Regions from separate parts of the Janibacter zhangyanbonis genome, predicted to be linked through region 1. Evidence: riboswitches for the same ligand, from Rfam matches in the RefSeq annotation. Region 1 holds a riboswitch; each other region holds the start of a gene.

The links. A riboswitch is a leader RNA that binds a small molecule or an ion and turns the genes downstream of it on or off. The one in region 1 is predicted to bind S-adenosylmethionine.
Region 2: another riboswitch for S-adenosylmethionine. It lies ahead of ACQBJO_RS10810 (aminotransferase class V-fold PLP-dependent enzyme); the one in region 1 lies ahead of ACQBJO_RS06300 (bifunctional o-acetylhomoserine/o-acetylserine sulfhydrylase).
Region 3: another riboswitch for S-adenosylmethionine. It lies ahead of ssuE (NADPH-dependent FMN reductase); the one in region 1 lies ahead of ACQBJO_RS06300 (bifunctional o-acetylhomoserine/o-acetylserine sulfhydrylase).

The regions. Positions count from the first base shown of each region.
Region 1 covers NZ_CP191481.1:1,277,143-1,282,016, reverse strand. The annotation lists gene ACQBJO_RS06305 (hypothetical protein) at 1-197, opposite strand, end outside; gene ACQBJO_RS06300 (bifunctional o-acetylhomoserine/o-acetylserine sulfhydrylase) at 266-1,582, opposite strand; SAM riboswitch class IV at 1,599-1,711, opposite strand; gene ACQBJO_RS06295 (hypothetical protein) at 1,745-2,146, opposite strand; gene ACQBJO_RS06290 (hypothetical protein) at 2,133-2,489, opposite strand; gene ACQBJO_RS06285 (carboxyl transferase domain-containing protein) at 2,544-4,019, shown strand; gene ACQBJO_RS06280 (hypothetical protein) at 4,032-4,511, opposite strand; gene ACQBJO_RS06275 (L-serine ammonia-lyase) at 4,609-4,874, shown strand, end outside.
Region 2 covers NZ_CP191481.1:2,219,770-2,224,643, reverse strand. The annotation lists gene ACQBJO_RS10815 (ribonuclease J) at 1-722, shown strand, start outside; gene ACQBJO_RS10810 (aminotransferase class V-fold PLP-dependent enzyme) at 872-2,089, opposite strand; SAM riboswitch class IV at 2,132-2,247, opposite strand; gene ACQBJO_RS10805 (prepilin peptidase) at 2,320-2,964, opposite strand; gene ACQBJO_RS10800 (DNA translocase FtsK) at 3,051-4,874, shown strand, end outside.
Region 3 covers NZ_CP191481.1:1,481,741-1,486,614, reverse strand. The annotation lists gene ACQBJO_RS07260 (ABC transporter ATP-binding protein) at 1-155, opposite strand, end outside; gene ACQBJO_RS07255 (ABC transporter substrate-binding protein) at 152-1,195, opposite strand; gene ssuE (NADPH-dependent FMN reductase) at 1,195-1,794, opposite strand; SAM riboswitch class IV at 2,067-2,181, opposite strand; gene ACQBJO_RS07245 (class II 3-deoxy-7-phosphoheptulonate synthase) at 2,580-3,932, opposite strand; gene ACQBJO_RS07240 (response regulator) at 3,997-4,677, opposite strand; gene macS (MacS family sensor histidine kinase) at 4,674-4,874, opposite strand, start outside.

The DNA of each region.
Region 1 (4,874 bases):
ATCCGCTCCCGCTCGAAGTCGCCGATCGCGCCCTCGTACGCATCGGTGCCGTACCAGCTCGGGAAGCCGAAGGTCTCGACCGCCTCGTTGTTCGCCTTCGCCGCCTTCTCCTCCAGGAAGTCGGCGATGGCCTTCAGCTGTCGGCCGAGCCCGTCGATGCCCTCGCTGTCGATGGAGATGCGCTGCTGTCCGTCCATGCCCCCACGCTAGGAAAGAACGCCGAAGGGCCCGTGGAATTATCCACAGGCCCCTCGGACGAGCTCGATCACTTCGCCGCGGCGAAGCCCTCCTCGAGGTCGGCGATGATGTCGTCGATGCCCTCGAGGCCGACCGCCAGGCGCACGAGGCCGGGGGTGACGCCGGCGGCGAGCCGGTCCTCCTCCGGACCCTGCGAGTGGGTCGTCGACGCGGGGTGGATCACGAGGGAGCGCACGTCACCGATGTTGGCGAGGTGGCTGTGCAGCGTGAGCCCCTCGACGAACTTCTTGCCCGCCTCGAAGCCGCCGGCGATCTCGAAGGAGATGACGGCACCGGCCCCCTTCGGCGTGTAGCGCTGCGCCTGCTCGAAGCTCGCGGAGCCCTCGAGGGAGGCCCAGTTCACCGACTCGACCTGGCCGTGGCCGGAGAGGAAGTCGACGACCTTGCGGGTGTTGTCGAGGTGGCGCTCGATGCGCAGGCTGAGCGTCTCGATGCCCTGCCCGATGAGGAAGGCGTTGAAGGGCGAGATCGCCGGACCGATGTCGCGCAGCAGCTGCACGCGCGCCTTGAGGATGAAGGAGAGGTTGGCCCCCAGGGCGCCGTTGACACCGAGGTCGGGCCCGAAGCGCAGCCCGTGGTAGCTCGGGTCGGGCTGGTTGTAGTTGGGAAACTTCTCCGCGTCGGCGGCGTAGTCGAAGTTGCCGGAGTCGACGATGACGCCGGCGATCGCGGTGCCGTGGCCACCGAGGTACTTCGTCGCCGAGTGCACGACGACGTCGGCGCCGTGCTCGATGGGCCGCAGGACGTAGGGCGTGGCGATCGTGTTGTCGACGACGAGCGGGACCCCCGCCTCGTGGGCGACCTCGGCGATGCCGGCGATGTCGAGGACGACCGGCTTGGGGTTGCCGATCGTCTCGCCGAAGAAGGCCTTGGTGTTGGGCCGCACGGCCGCCCGCCACTGCTCGAGGTCGCTCGGGTCCTCGACCAAGCTGACCTCGATGCCGAACTTCGGCAGGGTGAACTTCAGCAGGTTGATCGTGCCGCCGTAGAGCGCGGCGCTGGCGACGATGTGGTCACCGGCCTCGGCGATGTTGACGAGGGCGAGATGCGTCGCGGACATCCCCGATGCGGTGAGTAGCGCGCCGACACCGCCCTCGAGCGCGGCGATCTTCTGCTCCACCGCGTCCTGGGTGGGGTTCATGATCCGCGTGTAGATGTTGCCGAACTCCTTGAGCGCGAAGAGGTTCGCCGCGTGCTCGGTGTCCTTGAAGGCGTAGGAGGTCGTCGCGTGGATCGGCAGCGCCCGCGAGCCCGTCGTCGGGTCGGGTGCCTGGCCGGCGTGGATCTGCTGGGTGTCGAAGCTCCACGTGGAGGCGTCGGTCATGGCTGTGCTCCTGTGCTGTGCGCGCTTGACCGCGACGGTCGTCGCGGACCAGGTCGTCTCCCGGGGCACCCCACCGCGGAGGAGGGTTGCCGGCCAGCGAGCCGGGGCTTCGCGCTGGCGCTCAAGACCTGCCCCGAGGATAGGAGATGGTGGCGCGAGACTTCAGCCGCGTCTCACACGGTGGATCCACCACAGGCCGACGAAGGGGAGGACGAGGGGCAGGTAGCCGTAGCCGGACCCGTAGTGGGACCAGACGGTCTTGTCCGGGAAGAGCTCCGGCCGCACGAAGGACAGGGTGCCGACCGCGAGCACGCCGACCGCCTCGACGGTGATCGCCCCGGTCGCCACCCGGGCGCCGGAGGGACCCCCCTTCGCCAGGGCCACGGTCGCGACGACGTAGATGACGGCCGCGAGCGCCGAGAGCACGTAGGCCAGCGGCGCGCGGTCGAAGTACTGGGTGATCTGCAGGACCGAGCGGCCGGTCGCGGCGAGCGCGAGGACGGCGTAGACCGCGACGACGACCCGGCCGGGCCCGGTGCCCGTGCGCACCTCAGGCCGGGCCATGGGTCTGCCAGATCTGGAGGATGCGGTAGGCCATGACCCCGACGGTGAAGGCGCCGGCGAGGACGACGCCCATGGCCCAGCGGGTCTTCTCCTTCAGCGCGATGAAGACGACGATCGGCGGCAGGATCGGCAGCGTGAGGGCGTAGGCGAGCATCGTCGCACCCTCGCCCTGGCCCGACACCTTGCCCATCGCGATCGCAGAGACGACGACGAGCACGAGCAGGGCGAGCTCGAGGACCGCGGTGACGATCAGCATGAGGTCGTCGACGAGGCGGTCGAGGACGAGGTAGGCCAGGGACTGCAGTCCGAGCACGCCGACCGCGACGATGACGACAGTGGTCAAGGGCACAAGCACCGGGCAAGGGTACCCAGCGCGCGGCCTGCGACCATCACTGCCATGAGTGACCCGCGTCCCGGTGCCCAGCAGCTCATCGCCTCCGTCGTCGACGCCGACAGCTTCGTCTCGTGGGACGAGCCGATCGACGTCAGCGGCCTCTCCCCCGACTACCGCGCCGCGGTCGACAAGGCCGCCGAGCGGGCCGGGACCGACGAGTCCGTGCTCACCGGTCGGGCGAGCATCCGCGGTCACGAGGTGGCACTCATCGTCGGCGAGTTCCGCTTCCTCGGTGGCTCCATCGGGCGGGCCGCGGCCGCACGGATCGTCGCGGCGATCCGCCGGGCGACGTCGGAGCGCCTGCCCCTCGTCGCGGCCACCGCGAGCGGGGGCACGCGCATGCAGGAGGGCACCCCGGCCTTCGTGACGATGGTCGACATCTCGGCGGCCGTCGTCGCGCACAAGGCTGCCGGTCTGCCCTACCTCGTCTACCTGCGTCATCCCACGACCGGCGGCGTCTTCGCCTCGTGGGGGTCGCTGGGCCACATGACGATCGCCGAGCCCGACGCGCTCATCGGCTTCCTCGGCCCGGTCGTCTACGAGACGGTCAACGGCGTGCCCTTCCCCGACGGGGTGCAGGTCGCCGAGAACCTCGTCGACAAGGGCATCGTCGATGCCGTCGTCCCCGTCGAGGGCCTCGCGGACATCGCCGCCCGCGCGCTCACGCTGCTGTCGGCGAGCACGAGGCGCACCGCCGACCCGGCCGACCACCCGACGTGGCCGATCGCCCCCTTCGTCTCCCGTCCGGAGCCCACCGACGAGGAGGTCGCCCGCGTCTGGACGTCCATCGAGACGACGCGTCGTGCGGACCGGCCCGGTGTGCGCGAGCTGCTGCGGCACGCCGCCGACGACGTCATCCCGCTCAACGGCACCGGCTACGGCGAGTCGGACAAGGGCGTCATGCTCGCGCTGGCGTCCTTCGCCGGGCGGGCTTGCGTGCTCGTCGGTCAGGACCGGCGCTACCAGGCCGCCCAGTCGATGGGGCCGGCCGCGCTGCGCGAGGCGCGACGCGGTATGCGGATGGCGACCGAGCTCGGGCTGCCGCTCGTGACGATCATCGACACCCCCGGAGCCGACCTGTCGCCCCGTGCCGAGGAGGGCGCCCTCGCGGGCGAGATCGCCCGCTCGATCTCCGACATGACCGCCCTGACCGTGCCGAGCGTCTCCGTGCTCCTCGGCGAGGGCACCGGCGGCGGCGCCCTCGCGCTGCTGCCGGCGCAGCGGATCATCGCCGCGGGCCACGCCTGGCTCTCGCCGCTGCCCCCGGAGGGTGCGAGCGCGATCGTCTACAAGGACACCGAGCACGCCGCGCTGCTCGCCGCCCGGCAGCGGGTCGGCGCCACGCAGATGCACGAGGACGGCACGGTCGACGTCATCGTCCCGGAGGAGCCGGCCGCGCACGAGGACCCCGAGGGCTTCGCCGCCGCGATCGCCGCCGCCATCGCGGCCGAGGTCGAGGGGCTGCTGCACGAGGGGTGACCCGGCCGGTCGCTACCCGGCGATCGCGAGGCCCGGCCACGCGGGCATCTCGACGACCCCGTGCACCGACGCGAGATAGGTGCCGAGCAGGGGCACCCGGTGCTCGCGGCAGGCGGCGATCGCCGCCTCGTGCCACCCCCTCGCCACGTCGTCGGGCGTGTAGCCGCGGGGACGGCCGACGGCGACGACGATGCCGCCGAGGCGGTCGGCGAATCCGCTGAGGAAGACGTCGAAGGGGCGGCGTCGCTCGTGCGGCGGGACCCCCTCGACGTCGTTGATCGTCACCGGCTGCACGAGTCGGTGCTCCCGGCTGCACAGCAGGATGCTCAGGCACCCCTCCGCGCGGTCGGCCTCACGCACGACGAGGTCGACGACGTCGGCCGTGAGGGTGGGGTCGGTCAGGGGGCGCTGGGGCCAGTCGGCCGGCAGGTCGTCGTAGGTCATGCCCTTCATCATGGCCACGTCACGGCGGGCCGCCGCGAGCTTTTCCACAGGCGCCCGTCCCGGGTCGCGGCGCGGGTAGTGTGACGACCGGCACGCCGGCCCACACCCCGTCGGCGGCACCACCGCGACCTCCGGGAGACCCCCAGTGGCACTCAGTGTCTTCGACCTCTTCTCCGTCGGCATCGGCCCGTCGAGCTCGCACACCGTCGGCCCGATGCGTGCCGCCGTGATGTTCGTCGAGGGGCTGCGCGACGAGGGCCTGCTGCCGCAGGTGCGGCGGGTGCGGGCCGAGCTCTTCGGTTCCCTCGGTGCCACCGGTCACGGCCACGGGTCCAACACCGCCGTGCTCCTCGGGCTCACCGGCGAGCGTCCCGAGCTGTGCGACCCCCGCACGGTGACCGGCCGGCTCGA
Region 2 (4,874 bases), 940 kb from region 1:
CCAACCGCGACCACCGCATCGACGTCGGTGACGGCGACACCGTCCTGCTCGCCTCGAGCCTGATCCCGGGCAACGAGAATGCCGTCTACCGGGTCATCAACGGCCTCATGCGCCTGGGCGCCGACGTCGTGCACAAGGGCAATGCCAAGGTGCACGTCTCGGGTCACGCCAGCGCCGGCGAGCTGCTCTACTGCTACAACATCGTCAAGCCGCGCAATGTCATGCCGGTCCACGGCGAGTGGCGCCACCTCGTGGCCAATGCCGACCTGGCGATCGCGACCGGTGTCGACCCCGACCACGTCGTCCTCGCCGAGGACGGGGTCGTCGTCGACCTCGTCGACGGCCGTGCCCGGATCGCCGGCGCCGTGCCCTGCGGCTACGTCTACGTCGACGGCTCGAGCGTCGGCGGGACGACCGAGGAGCTGCTCAAGGACCGCCGCATCCTGCGCGACGAGGGCTTCATCTCCGTCATGGTCGTCGTCGACTCCTCGACCGGCAAGGTCGTCGCCGGGCCGGAGATCACCGCCCGCGGCTTCGCCGAGGACGACGAGATCTTCACCCAGGTCAAGCCCAAGATCATCGCCGCGCTCGACGAGGCGGCTCGCAAGGGCACGACCGACACCCACCAGCTGCAGCAGGTCGTGCGCCGCGCCGTCGGCGGCTGGGTCGGCGGCAAGATCCGCCGCCGCCCGATGATCATCCCCGTCGTCGTCGAGGCCTGAGGCCTGCCGGTCCTCACACGCCCCCCGATTTCCGGGTCACCCGAGAAACTGCCCCTTGGCAAGGGTTTCAAACCCTTGCCAAGGGGCAGTTTCTCTTGTTGGGCCGAAGGGGGCCTGCCGGGTCCCCCCTTCGCCCCACCCGAGGAGGGTCAGAGCGAGCGCAGTGCGCCGAGGAGCCGGTCGATGTGCTCGGGCGTCGTGCCCAGGCCGGCGCTGATCCGGACGGCGGTCTCGTGCTCGGTCTCCGAGAGGAGGTCGTCGACGAGCAGGTGCGCGCAGAACTTGCCGTCGCGCACCCCGATGCCGTGGTCGTCGCCGAGGATGCGCGCGACCTCGCTGCTGTCGTGGCCGTCGACGGTGATCGTCGCGACCGGCGCGCCGTCGACGCCGCCGAAGAGGGTGTGCACGCGCACGCCGGGGATCTGCTGCAGGCCGGCGAGCAGGCGGATGCGCAGGGCCTGCTCGTGGTCGATGATCGCCGCCTCGTGCTCGGTGATGAGCTCGCAGGCGGTGGCCAGGGCGACGGCGCCCAGGACATTGGGGGAGCCGGCCTCGTGGCGCGCCGGGCCACAGGTCCACTCGGTCTCGTCGAGGCCGACGCGGGCGGTGGCCCCGCCGCCGGCGAGGTAGGGCTGCGCCTCGTCGAGCCAGTCGGCCCGCCCGACGAGCACGCCGGCGCCGAAGGGGGCGTAGACCTTGTGCCCGGAGAAGGCGACGTAGTCGACCCCGGTCGCGTCGATGTCGACCCGGCGGTGCGGCGCGACCTGGGCCGCGTCGAGCGCGAAGCGCGCGTCGTGCTCGTGCGCCAGGGCGGCGATCCGCTCGATCGGCCAGTGCTCGCCGGTGACGTTGGACGCGCCGGTCGCCACGACGAGGCGGTGCTCGGCCGGGTGGTTGCGCAGCGCCTGGTCGAGCAGGTCGAGCGCCTCGTCGTGGCTGTGCGGCACCGGCAGGCGCAGCACGTCGCCCCACGGCAGCAGCGCCGCGTGGTGCTCCGAGGCGAAGACGAAGACCTTGGTCCCAGCGGGCAGCGCCCGGGCCAGCAGGTTGAAGGAGTCGGTGGTGTTGCGGGTGAAGACGACGTGGTCGTCCTCGCGGGCGCCGACGAAGGCGGCGACGGCCTCGCGGGCCGCCTCGTAGCGCGAGCTCGTGACCCGGGAGGCGAAGCCCGCGCCGCGGTGCACGGACGAGTAGGTGACGGCCGCGGCGGCGACCTCGTCGACCACGGCGGCGAAGGCCGGGGTGGTCGCGCCGTGGTCGAGGTGGGCGTACTCGATGCTCGCGCCGTGCTCGTCGCGGTAGGCGAGGCCCGCGGAGACGAGCTGGGGCAGGGCGGTGGTCGTGCGGTGCAGGTCGGAGATGGTCATGACGGTGCTCCTGGTCCGTTGGGACCCGAGGTGTCGACCGCGAGTCCGCGCTTGCCGGGCGACGGTCTGTCGCCGGCCAGGTCGTCACCCGGAGCACCCCACCGCGGAAGGAGGGTTGCCGACCAGCTAGCCGGGGCTTGTCGCTGGTACTCGTGACCTTGGCTCAGACCATAACCGACCGACCGCGCCTGCTGTCGACCCTCCACGGGGCGCGTCTCGCCCCGTGGACATCAGGCCAGGGCGACGGCGAGCACGGCCCCGGCGACGAGATAGGGGCCGAAGGCGAGGTGGGTCGAGCGCTGCGCCCGGCGGGTGACGAGCAGCCCGGCGGCCACGAGACCGCCGATGACGAAGCCGAGCCAGACCCCCACGGCGAGCGTGCTCCAGCCCAGCCAGGCGAGCGTCGGCGCGATGGAGACCATGAGCTTGGCGTCGCCCATGCCGATGGACCTGCCGAAGAGGACGAAGGCGAGCAGCACCGTCCCGCCGCCCACGAGCAGCGCCGCCAGACTCGCGCGGGCGAGGGCGCCCCAGTCGCCGGTCGCGGCCGACGCGACGGTGAGCAGCACGGCCTGGACCGGCACGAGCGGCAGGGTGATCGCATTGGGCAGGCGGTGGACGTCGGCGTCGACGGCGGCGAGGACGAGGCCGGCGAGGGCCAGGGCGAGCGGCGCGAGCAGCACCGGCCAGGGGCGGTCGGCGAGCCCGCGCTCCACGACGAGCCCGACGAAGGGAGCGACTCCGGCGACCCAGAGGTGGCGGGGGAGGGGGCCCCCTTCGTCCGGCCGGCGGTAGCGACCGGTGCGCAGCCAGAGCCACCCGAGCACCCCGCAGGCGGCCGCGAGGAGCACGACGAGGAGGGTCCGGGAGTCCACGGGGCGAGGCTAACCGCTGCGATCCGTGGCCCGTGGTGCGCGTGTGACGCGTGTGTCGGGGGTGGCTTTCGCCTACCCTGCGAATCATGGCCACTCGTCCGTCGACCACCTCGCGCAGCAAGGGCGCCAGCTCCCGACCCAAGGGCTCCACCCGCCCGTCGGGTCGCAAGGCACCCGCCAAGAGCAGCGCGAAGGGGAGGACCTCCTCCCGCAAGCCCGCCTCCGGCGGCGGTCTGCCGCTGCCCATCGCGGCGGTGCAGCGCACCTGGATGGGGGTCGCTCACGCGACCGGCTCCGGCGTGCGCCGGATCGGCACGAGCGCCGGCCAGATCGAGCCGGAGCACCGTCGGGACGGCTGGGGCTTCCTCGCGATCGCCCTGGCCCTCGTCGTCGCCGTCCGCGAGTGGTGGGGCCTGAGCGGCCTCTTCGGCGACATCGTCCACGCGGTCGCGGCCGGCACCTTCGGCCGGGTCGCCTATGCGCTGCCGATCGTCCTGCTCCTGCTCGGCGTGCGCCTGCTGAGGTCGGCGAGCGAGCCGGCCGCGGACGCCAGGCTGGGCTTCGGCACCGTCATGCTGCTCTTCGCGGCGGCGGGCCTGACCCACATCGCCAAGGACATCCCGCAGCCGCCGGACGGCGCGGGACCGATGCGTGACGCCGGCGGCATCGTCGGCTTCCTCGCCTCCGACCCGCTGTCGACGGCGGTCACCGAGTGGCCGGCGACGATCCTGCTCGTCCTGCTCGGGCTCTTCGCCCTCCTGCTCCTCACCGGCACCCCGCTGCACGAGGTGCCGCAGCGACTGGCCTACGTGCGCGCCGCCTTCACCGGCGAGGTGCCCAGCCACGTCACCGCGGCCGACGTCGACGCCCGCCACGACGCGCCCAAGGCGGCGGTCAGCCGCGCCCGGCGCCGCCGCACCATCGACCCCGAGGACGAGCAGTCCGGCGAGCGCGACGGCGACACCGCCTACGACCAGGCCGCCGTCGTCCAGCCGGTCGGCAAGGGCCGCCGCAAGAAGCCGGCGGCACCCGTCGCGGCCGAGGAGACGGCCGAGACCCCGCAGGCCGAGGCCGGCGGCCCACGCCCGGGCGAGAAGCGCCCGACGAAGAACCCTGCCGTCGCGCCGATCGCGAGCGGCAAGACCGAGCTGCAGCCCCCGCCGACGACCCAGCTGCCGCAGCGGGTCGAGCAGCTGGCCCTCGCCGGCGACGTCACCTACACGCTGCCCGACAGCCAGTACCTCAAGCCCGGCGCGCCGCACAAGGAGCGCTCGGCGGCCAACGACAAGGTCGTCGAGGCGCTCACGGGTGTGCTCGACGAGTTCGGCATCGACGCCCAGGTCACCGGCTTCCACCGCGGCCCGACCGTCACCCGCTACGTCGTCGAGCTCGGCCCGGGCGTCAAGGTCGAGCGCGTCACGGCCCTGTCGAAGAACATCGCCTATGCCGTCGCCTCCGCCGACGTGCGCATCCTCAGCCCCATCCCCGGCAAGTCCGCCATCGGCATCGAGATCCCCAATGCCGACAAGGAGATGGTCTGCCTCGGCGACGTGCTGCGCTCCGACGTGGCCCGCAACAACGAGCACCCGATGGTCATGGGCGTCGGCAAGGACGTCGAGGGCGGCTACGTCATCGCCAACCTCGCGAAGATGCCGCACATCCTCGTCGCCGGCGCCACCGGCTCCGGCAAGTCGTCCTTCGTCAACTCGATGATCACCTCGATCCTCATGAGGGCGACGCCCGACGAGGTGCGCATGGTGCTCGTCGACCCCAAGCGGGTGGAGCTGACGGCCTACGAGGGCATCCCGCACCTCATCACGCCGATCATCACCAACGCCAAGAAGGCCGCCGAGGCCCTCCAGTGGGTCGTGCGCGAGATGGACATGCGCTACGACGACCTCGCGACCTTC
Region 3 (4,874 bases), 200 kb from region 1:
GACCCGCTCGGGCCGACGAGGGTGAGGAACTCCCCCGCCGGGACGGTGAGGCTGATGTCCTCCAGGGCCCGCAGCACGCTCGCGCGGGGCTGGTCCTTCGTCGGGCGGACGACGAACTCCTTGGTGACGTGGCGCAGCTCGATGCTCGAGGTCATTTCTGCTCCCCCTTCGCGAGGTCGTTGTACTCGTTGGTGTAGAGGCTCGAGGGGTCGAGGTCGGCCCGGTCGACGATCCCGGTGCTCTCGAGCCAGGCGGCCCACTGGGTGAAATCACGGTCGGTGACGACTCCCCCCTTCGCCGGGACGCCGGTGCTCTTCCAGAAGCGGACGTTGTCCGTCGTCTCGTTGCGGTCGCGGCCCTCGATGATCCGCTCGAAGCGGGCGATGACCTGCGCGCGCGGTGTCCGGCGGGCCCACTCGATGGCCTTGGAGACACCCGTCGTGAAGTCGCGGACCGCGTCCGGGTGCTCGGCGATGAAGTCGTCGCGCAGGACGTACTGACCGCCGTTGAGCTCGCGTCCGAGGACGTCGACGTCGCGGATCAGCTCGCGGATGTCGTCCTGGGCCTTGGCCCGGTCCTGCAGGATCCCGCCCAGGGCGCCGACATCGACCTGCTTTCGGCGGATCGCCTCCTCGGTGTCGTTGGGCGGCAGGACGACGAGCTGCACCTGCTCGATCTCGGCGGCGCTCAGCCCCGCCTTCGTCAGCCAGGTCTCGACGAAGGCCTCGGCGTGGGCACCCAGGGTGTTGACGGCGATCTTCGCGCCGACGAGGTCCTTCGGCCCACGGATCCTGCTGTCCTTGCGCACGTAGAGGCCCTGGTAGGAGGTCTCGTCCGAGCCGTAGTAGTTGATGACCGCGGTGATCGGCGAGCCGGCCCCGGCGAGCTTGACGACGGCCCCGGAGAAGGCGCCACCCACGTCGGTCTGGCCGGTCGCGACGGACTGGATGTCCTGCGGACCGCTCACCGTGGCGCCGACGTACTCGAGGGTGACCTTGCTGAAGTAGCCGAGGTCGTCGGCGAGCTCGGGGAAGGTGACGTTGTTGGCGCTGCCCTGGTAGCGGAAGGTGACCTTGCCCCCGGGCGCGGTGCCGGCGGCATCGCTCGACGGCAGGGCGCAGCCGGCGAGGGTGGAGGTCGTGGCGATACCGGCGAGGCCGAGCAGGACGGTGCGGCGGGAGGTGAGCGCGCTCATCAGGCCACCGCCACCGAGTGCGCGAAGAGCTCACCGCGGTGCGCCGCATCAGCGGCCGCGACGAGCGAGCGGCCGGCGACGGCATCGAGGAAGACGCGGGTGACCTCGGCGAGCGGACCCGCCGCGGAGTCGGCGATGCTCACCTCGCCGTCGTCGTACCGGGTGACCTCGGAGGCCAGGACGAACCACCCCGGCGTGATCGCACTCGGCGCCAGGCTCGCCAGGACCGGCCGCAGGGCGTAGTCCACCGCCAGGACGTGCGCGGGACTGCCGCCGGTGGCGATCGGCAGGACCACCTTGTCCTTGAGCCCGGTCTGCGGCAGGAGGTCGAGGAAGGCCTTGAGCAGTCCGCTGTAGGCCGCCTTGTAGACCGGGGTCGAGACGATCACGGCGTCGGCCCGCTGCAGGGCGCAGGCGGCCCGGGCGATGTCGTCGTGCTCGGCGTCGGCCCGCAGCAGCGGCTCTGCGGGCAGGTCCCGCAGGACGATCGGGTGCACGACGTGCCCGGCGCGCTGGACCCGGTGGGCGAGGTCGCCGAGCACGGCTTCGGTGCGGGAGGTGGTCGAGGGTGAGCTGGAGATCGTGGCGATGACAGCCATGGGGGTGCCTTTCGATGGGCAGGTGGGTACGACGGATCGACGGCTGACGAAGGGAGGTCGTCACCGCGGTGGGAGTGGGAGGGTGCGTGAGAGCCCTGAGGTCGGCCAGGGGTGCGCATTGCCGTTGGGCAATGCGGATTCAGGTCAGCGACAGAGGGCGCTGTTGACCCGCAGGAGGTCGACGTGGCGCCGCAGCGCCGGACGCAGCGACCGCGGCGCGGTCGGGGCGGTGGTGCTCATGGGGAGTCCGTCCTGTCATGAGGCCGGTGAGTGCCTCGCGCTTGCTCCGGCCGCGACGGCAGGAGCCAGGTCCTCACCCGGAGCACCCCACCGCGAGTGGAGGGTTGCCGCCCAGCAAGCCGGGGCTTGACGCTGGATCTCGTGACCTGATGACGAACCTACGCAGAACTATCTCCTACTGCAAGAGAAGGAGATGGGCGTCTCGCCATCCGGGACACCAATCCCCTTGCCCCGCAACGAGACCGCCCACGACGAAGGGGAGAGCCCGCCCGGGTTGGGTTGTGTGGTCAACCGGTAGCGCCGGGTGCCGGAAGCGCCCGGTGAGCGCCGCCGGCTCGCTGAACTCCCGGTTCAACACACAACCATCAGCACGACGAAGGGGGGCGCCGCCGCCAGCACGACGAAGGGTGGGGTCGACGCGAATCAAGGAAAAGTCCGGACTGCCTGCGCCTCGTGAGAGGCAGACCAGGCGGTCCGGACTTTTCCCCAGCGTCGACCCCACCTTCGGCGGGCGGCCCTGTCTTCGGCAGGACGAACGAGAGGGCTCAGCCCTCGCTGAGCATCTCCGCGGTGAGGAAGGCCAGCTCCAGGCTCTGCTGGTGGTTCAGCCGCGGGTCGCAGACGCTCTCGTAGCGCTTGTTGAGGTCCTCGTCGAGGATGCGCTCGGCGCCGCCGAGGCACTCGGTGACGTCGTTGCCGGTGAGCTCGACGTGCAGGCCGCCGGGGACGGTGCCGAGCGCGCGGTGCACCTCGAAGAAGCCGCGCACCTCGTCGACGACGTCCTCGAAGTCGCGCGTCTTGAAGCCCGACGCCGACTCGAAGGTGTTGCCGTGCATCGGGTCGCAGATCCAGGTGACCATCGCGCCGGAGTCACGCACCCGCTCGACGATGCGCGGCATCGCCTCGCGGATCTTGCCCGCCCCCATCCGGGTGATGAAGGTCAGGCGGCCGGGCTCGCGGTGCGGGTCGAGCAGGTCGATGATGCGCAGCAGCTCGTCCGGGTCGGCCTTGTCGGAGACCTTCATCCCGATGGGGTTGCGGATCCGGCTGACGAAGTCGAGGTGCGCGTGGTCGATCTGCCGGGTGCGCTCGCCGATCCACAGGAAGTGCCCCGAGGTGTCGTAGAGGTCGCCGGTGCGCGAGTCGACGCGGGTCATCGGGCGCTCGTAGTCCAGGAGCAGCGCCTCGTGCGCCGACCAGAACTCGGTCGTCTTCATCGCGTCGAAGTCGACGTCGCACGCGGCCATGAAGCGCATGGCCTTGTCGATCTCGCGGGCCAGCCCCTCGTAGCGCCGGTTGGCGGCGTTGGAGACGAAGCCGACGTTCCAGTCGTGGACGCGGCGCAGGTCGGCGAAGCCGCCCTGGGTGAAGGCCCGCACGAGGTTCAGCGTCGCGGCGCTCGTGTGGTAGCCGCGCAGCAGCCGCTCGGGGTCGGGCTCGCGGGACTCGGGCGTGAAGGCGAAGTCGTTGACCATGTCGCCGCGGTAGGCGGGCAGGGTGACGCCGTCACGGGTCTCGGTGTCCTTGCTCCGCGGCTTGGCGAACTGCCCCGCCATGCGGCCCATCTTGACGACCGGCATGCCGGCGCCGTAGGTGAGCACGGCGGCCATCTGCAGGATCGTCTTGATCCGGTCGCGGATGTTGTCGGCGGTCGCGTGGACGAAGGTCTCGGCGCAGTCGCCGCCCTGGAGCACGAAGGCCTCACCGACGGCGGCCTTGGCCACCCGGTCGCGCAGGTCGTCGCACTCCCCCGCGAAGACGAGCGGAGGATAGCTCCCGAGGGTCGCCACGACGTCGTCGAGAGCGGCCCGGTCGGGCCAGCTCGGCTGCTGGGCAGCGGGCAGGTCGCTGGCGATGGCGTCAGCGGCGGACGTGGAGGTGGGCACTGCGGTGGTCACCACCCAAGGATAGGTCGAGCCGCCACCGCACCGGCGACCCGTCCACCTGCAGGACGAAGGGAGGTCACTCCGGCTGGTCGAGACCCCGGCTGATCGCGAAGCGGGTCAGCTCCACGCGGTTGTGCAGGTGGAGCTTGCCGAGGATGTTCTGCACGTGGTTCTGCACCGTCCGGTGCGAGATGACGAGGTCGGCCGCGATCTCCTTGGCCGTCATGCCCATGGCGACGTAGCGCAGGATCTCGGTCTCGCGCTCGGTGAGCTCGGGCACCGGCGAGCTGCTCGCCTCCGGCTCGGGCGCGCTGCGGGCGCGGGTGCGCATCTCGCGGAATTCGCCGAGCACCAGACCCGCGAGGCCCGGGGTGAAGACTGCGTCCCCCGCCCCGGTCGCCGTGACGGCGTCACGGATCTCCTGCGGCGAGGCGGACTTGACGAGATAGCCGCTCGCGCCGGCCTTGACCGCCGCGAGCACGTCGTGCTCCTCGCCGCTCGCCGAGAGGATGAGCACCTTGGTCGCGAGGTCGCTGATCGCCCTGCACACCTCGTCGCCGCGCAGCTCCGGCAGGTTGAGGTCGAGGACGAGCACGTCGGGCGTCGTCGCGCGCGTGCGGCGCACCGTCGAGGGCCCGTCGGCGGCGGTGCCGACGACGTCGAAGCCCGCCTCCTCGAGGTCTCGCACGAGGGCATCGCGCCACAGCGGGTGATCGTCGGCGACGAGGACGGTGAGGGGGGCGCCGGGCTCGGTCATGAGGAGGAGCCTGCCATGTGCGTGGTCGGCACGGTGAGGGTCACCGTCGTGCCGCCGGTGGACGGCGAGCGCCAGCTCGCGTCGCCGCCGAGGTCGAGCATCCGCCCGCGGATCGAGCTGCTCGCGCCGAGCCGGCCCTCGTCGGCGGCCCGGACGAGCCGGTCGACGGGCATGCCGACACCGTTGTCGCGGACGAC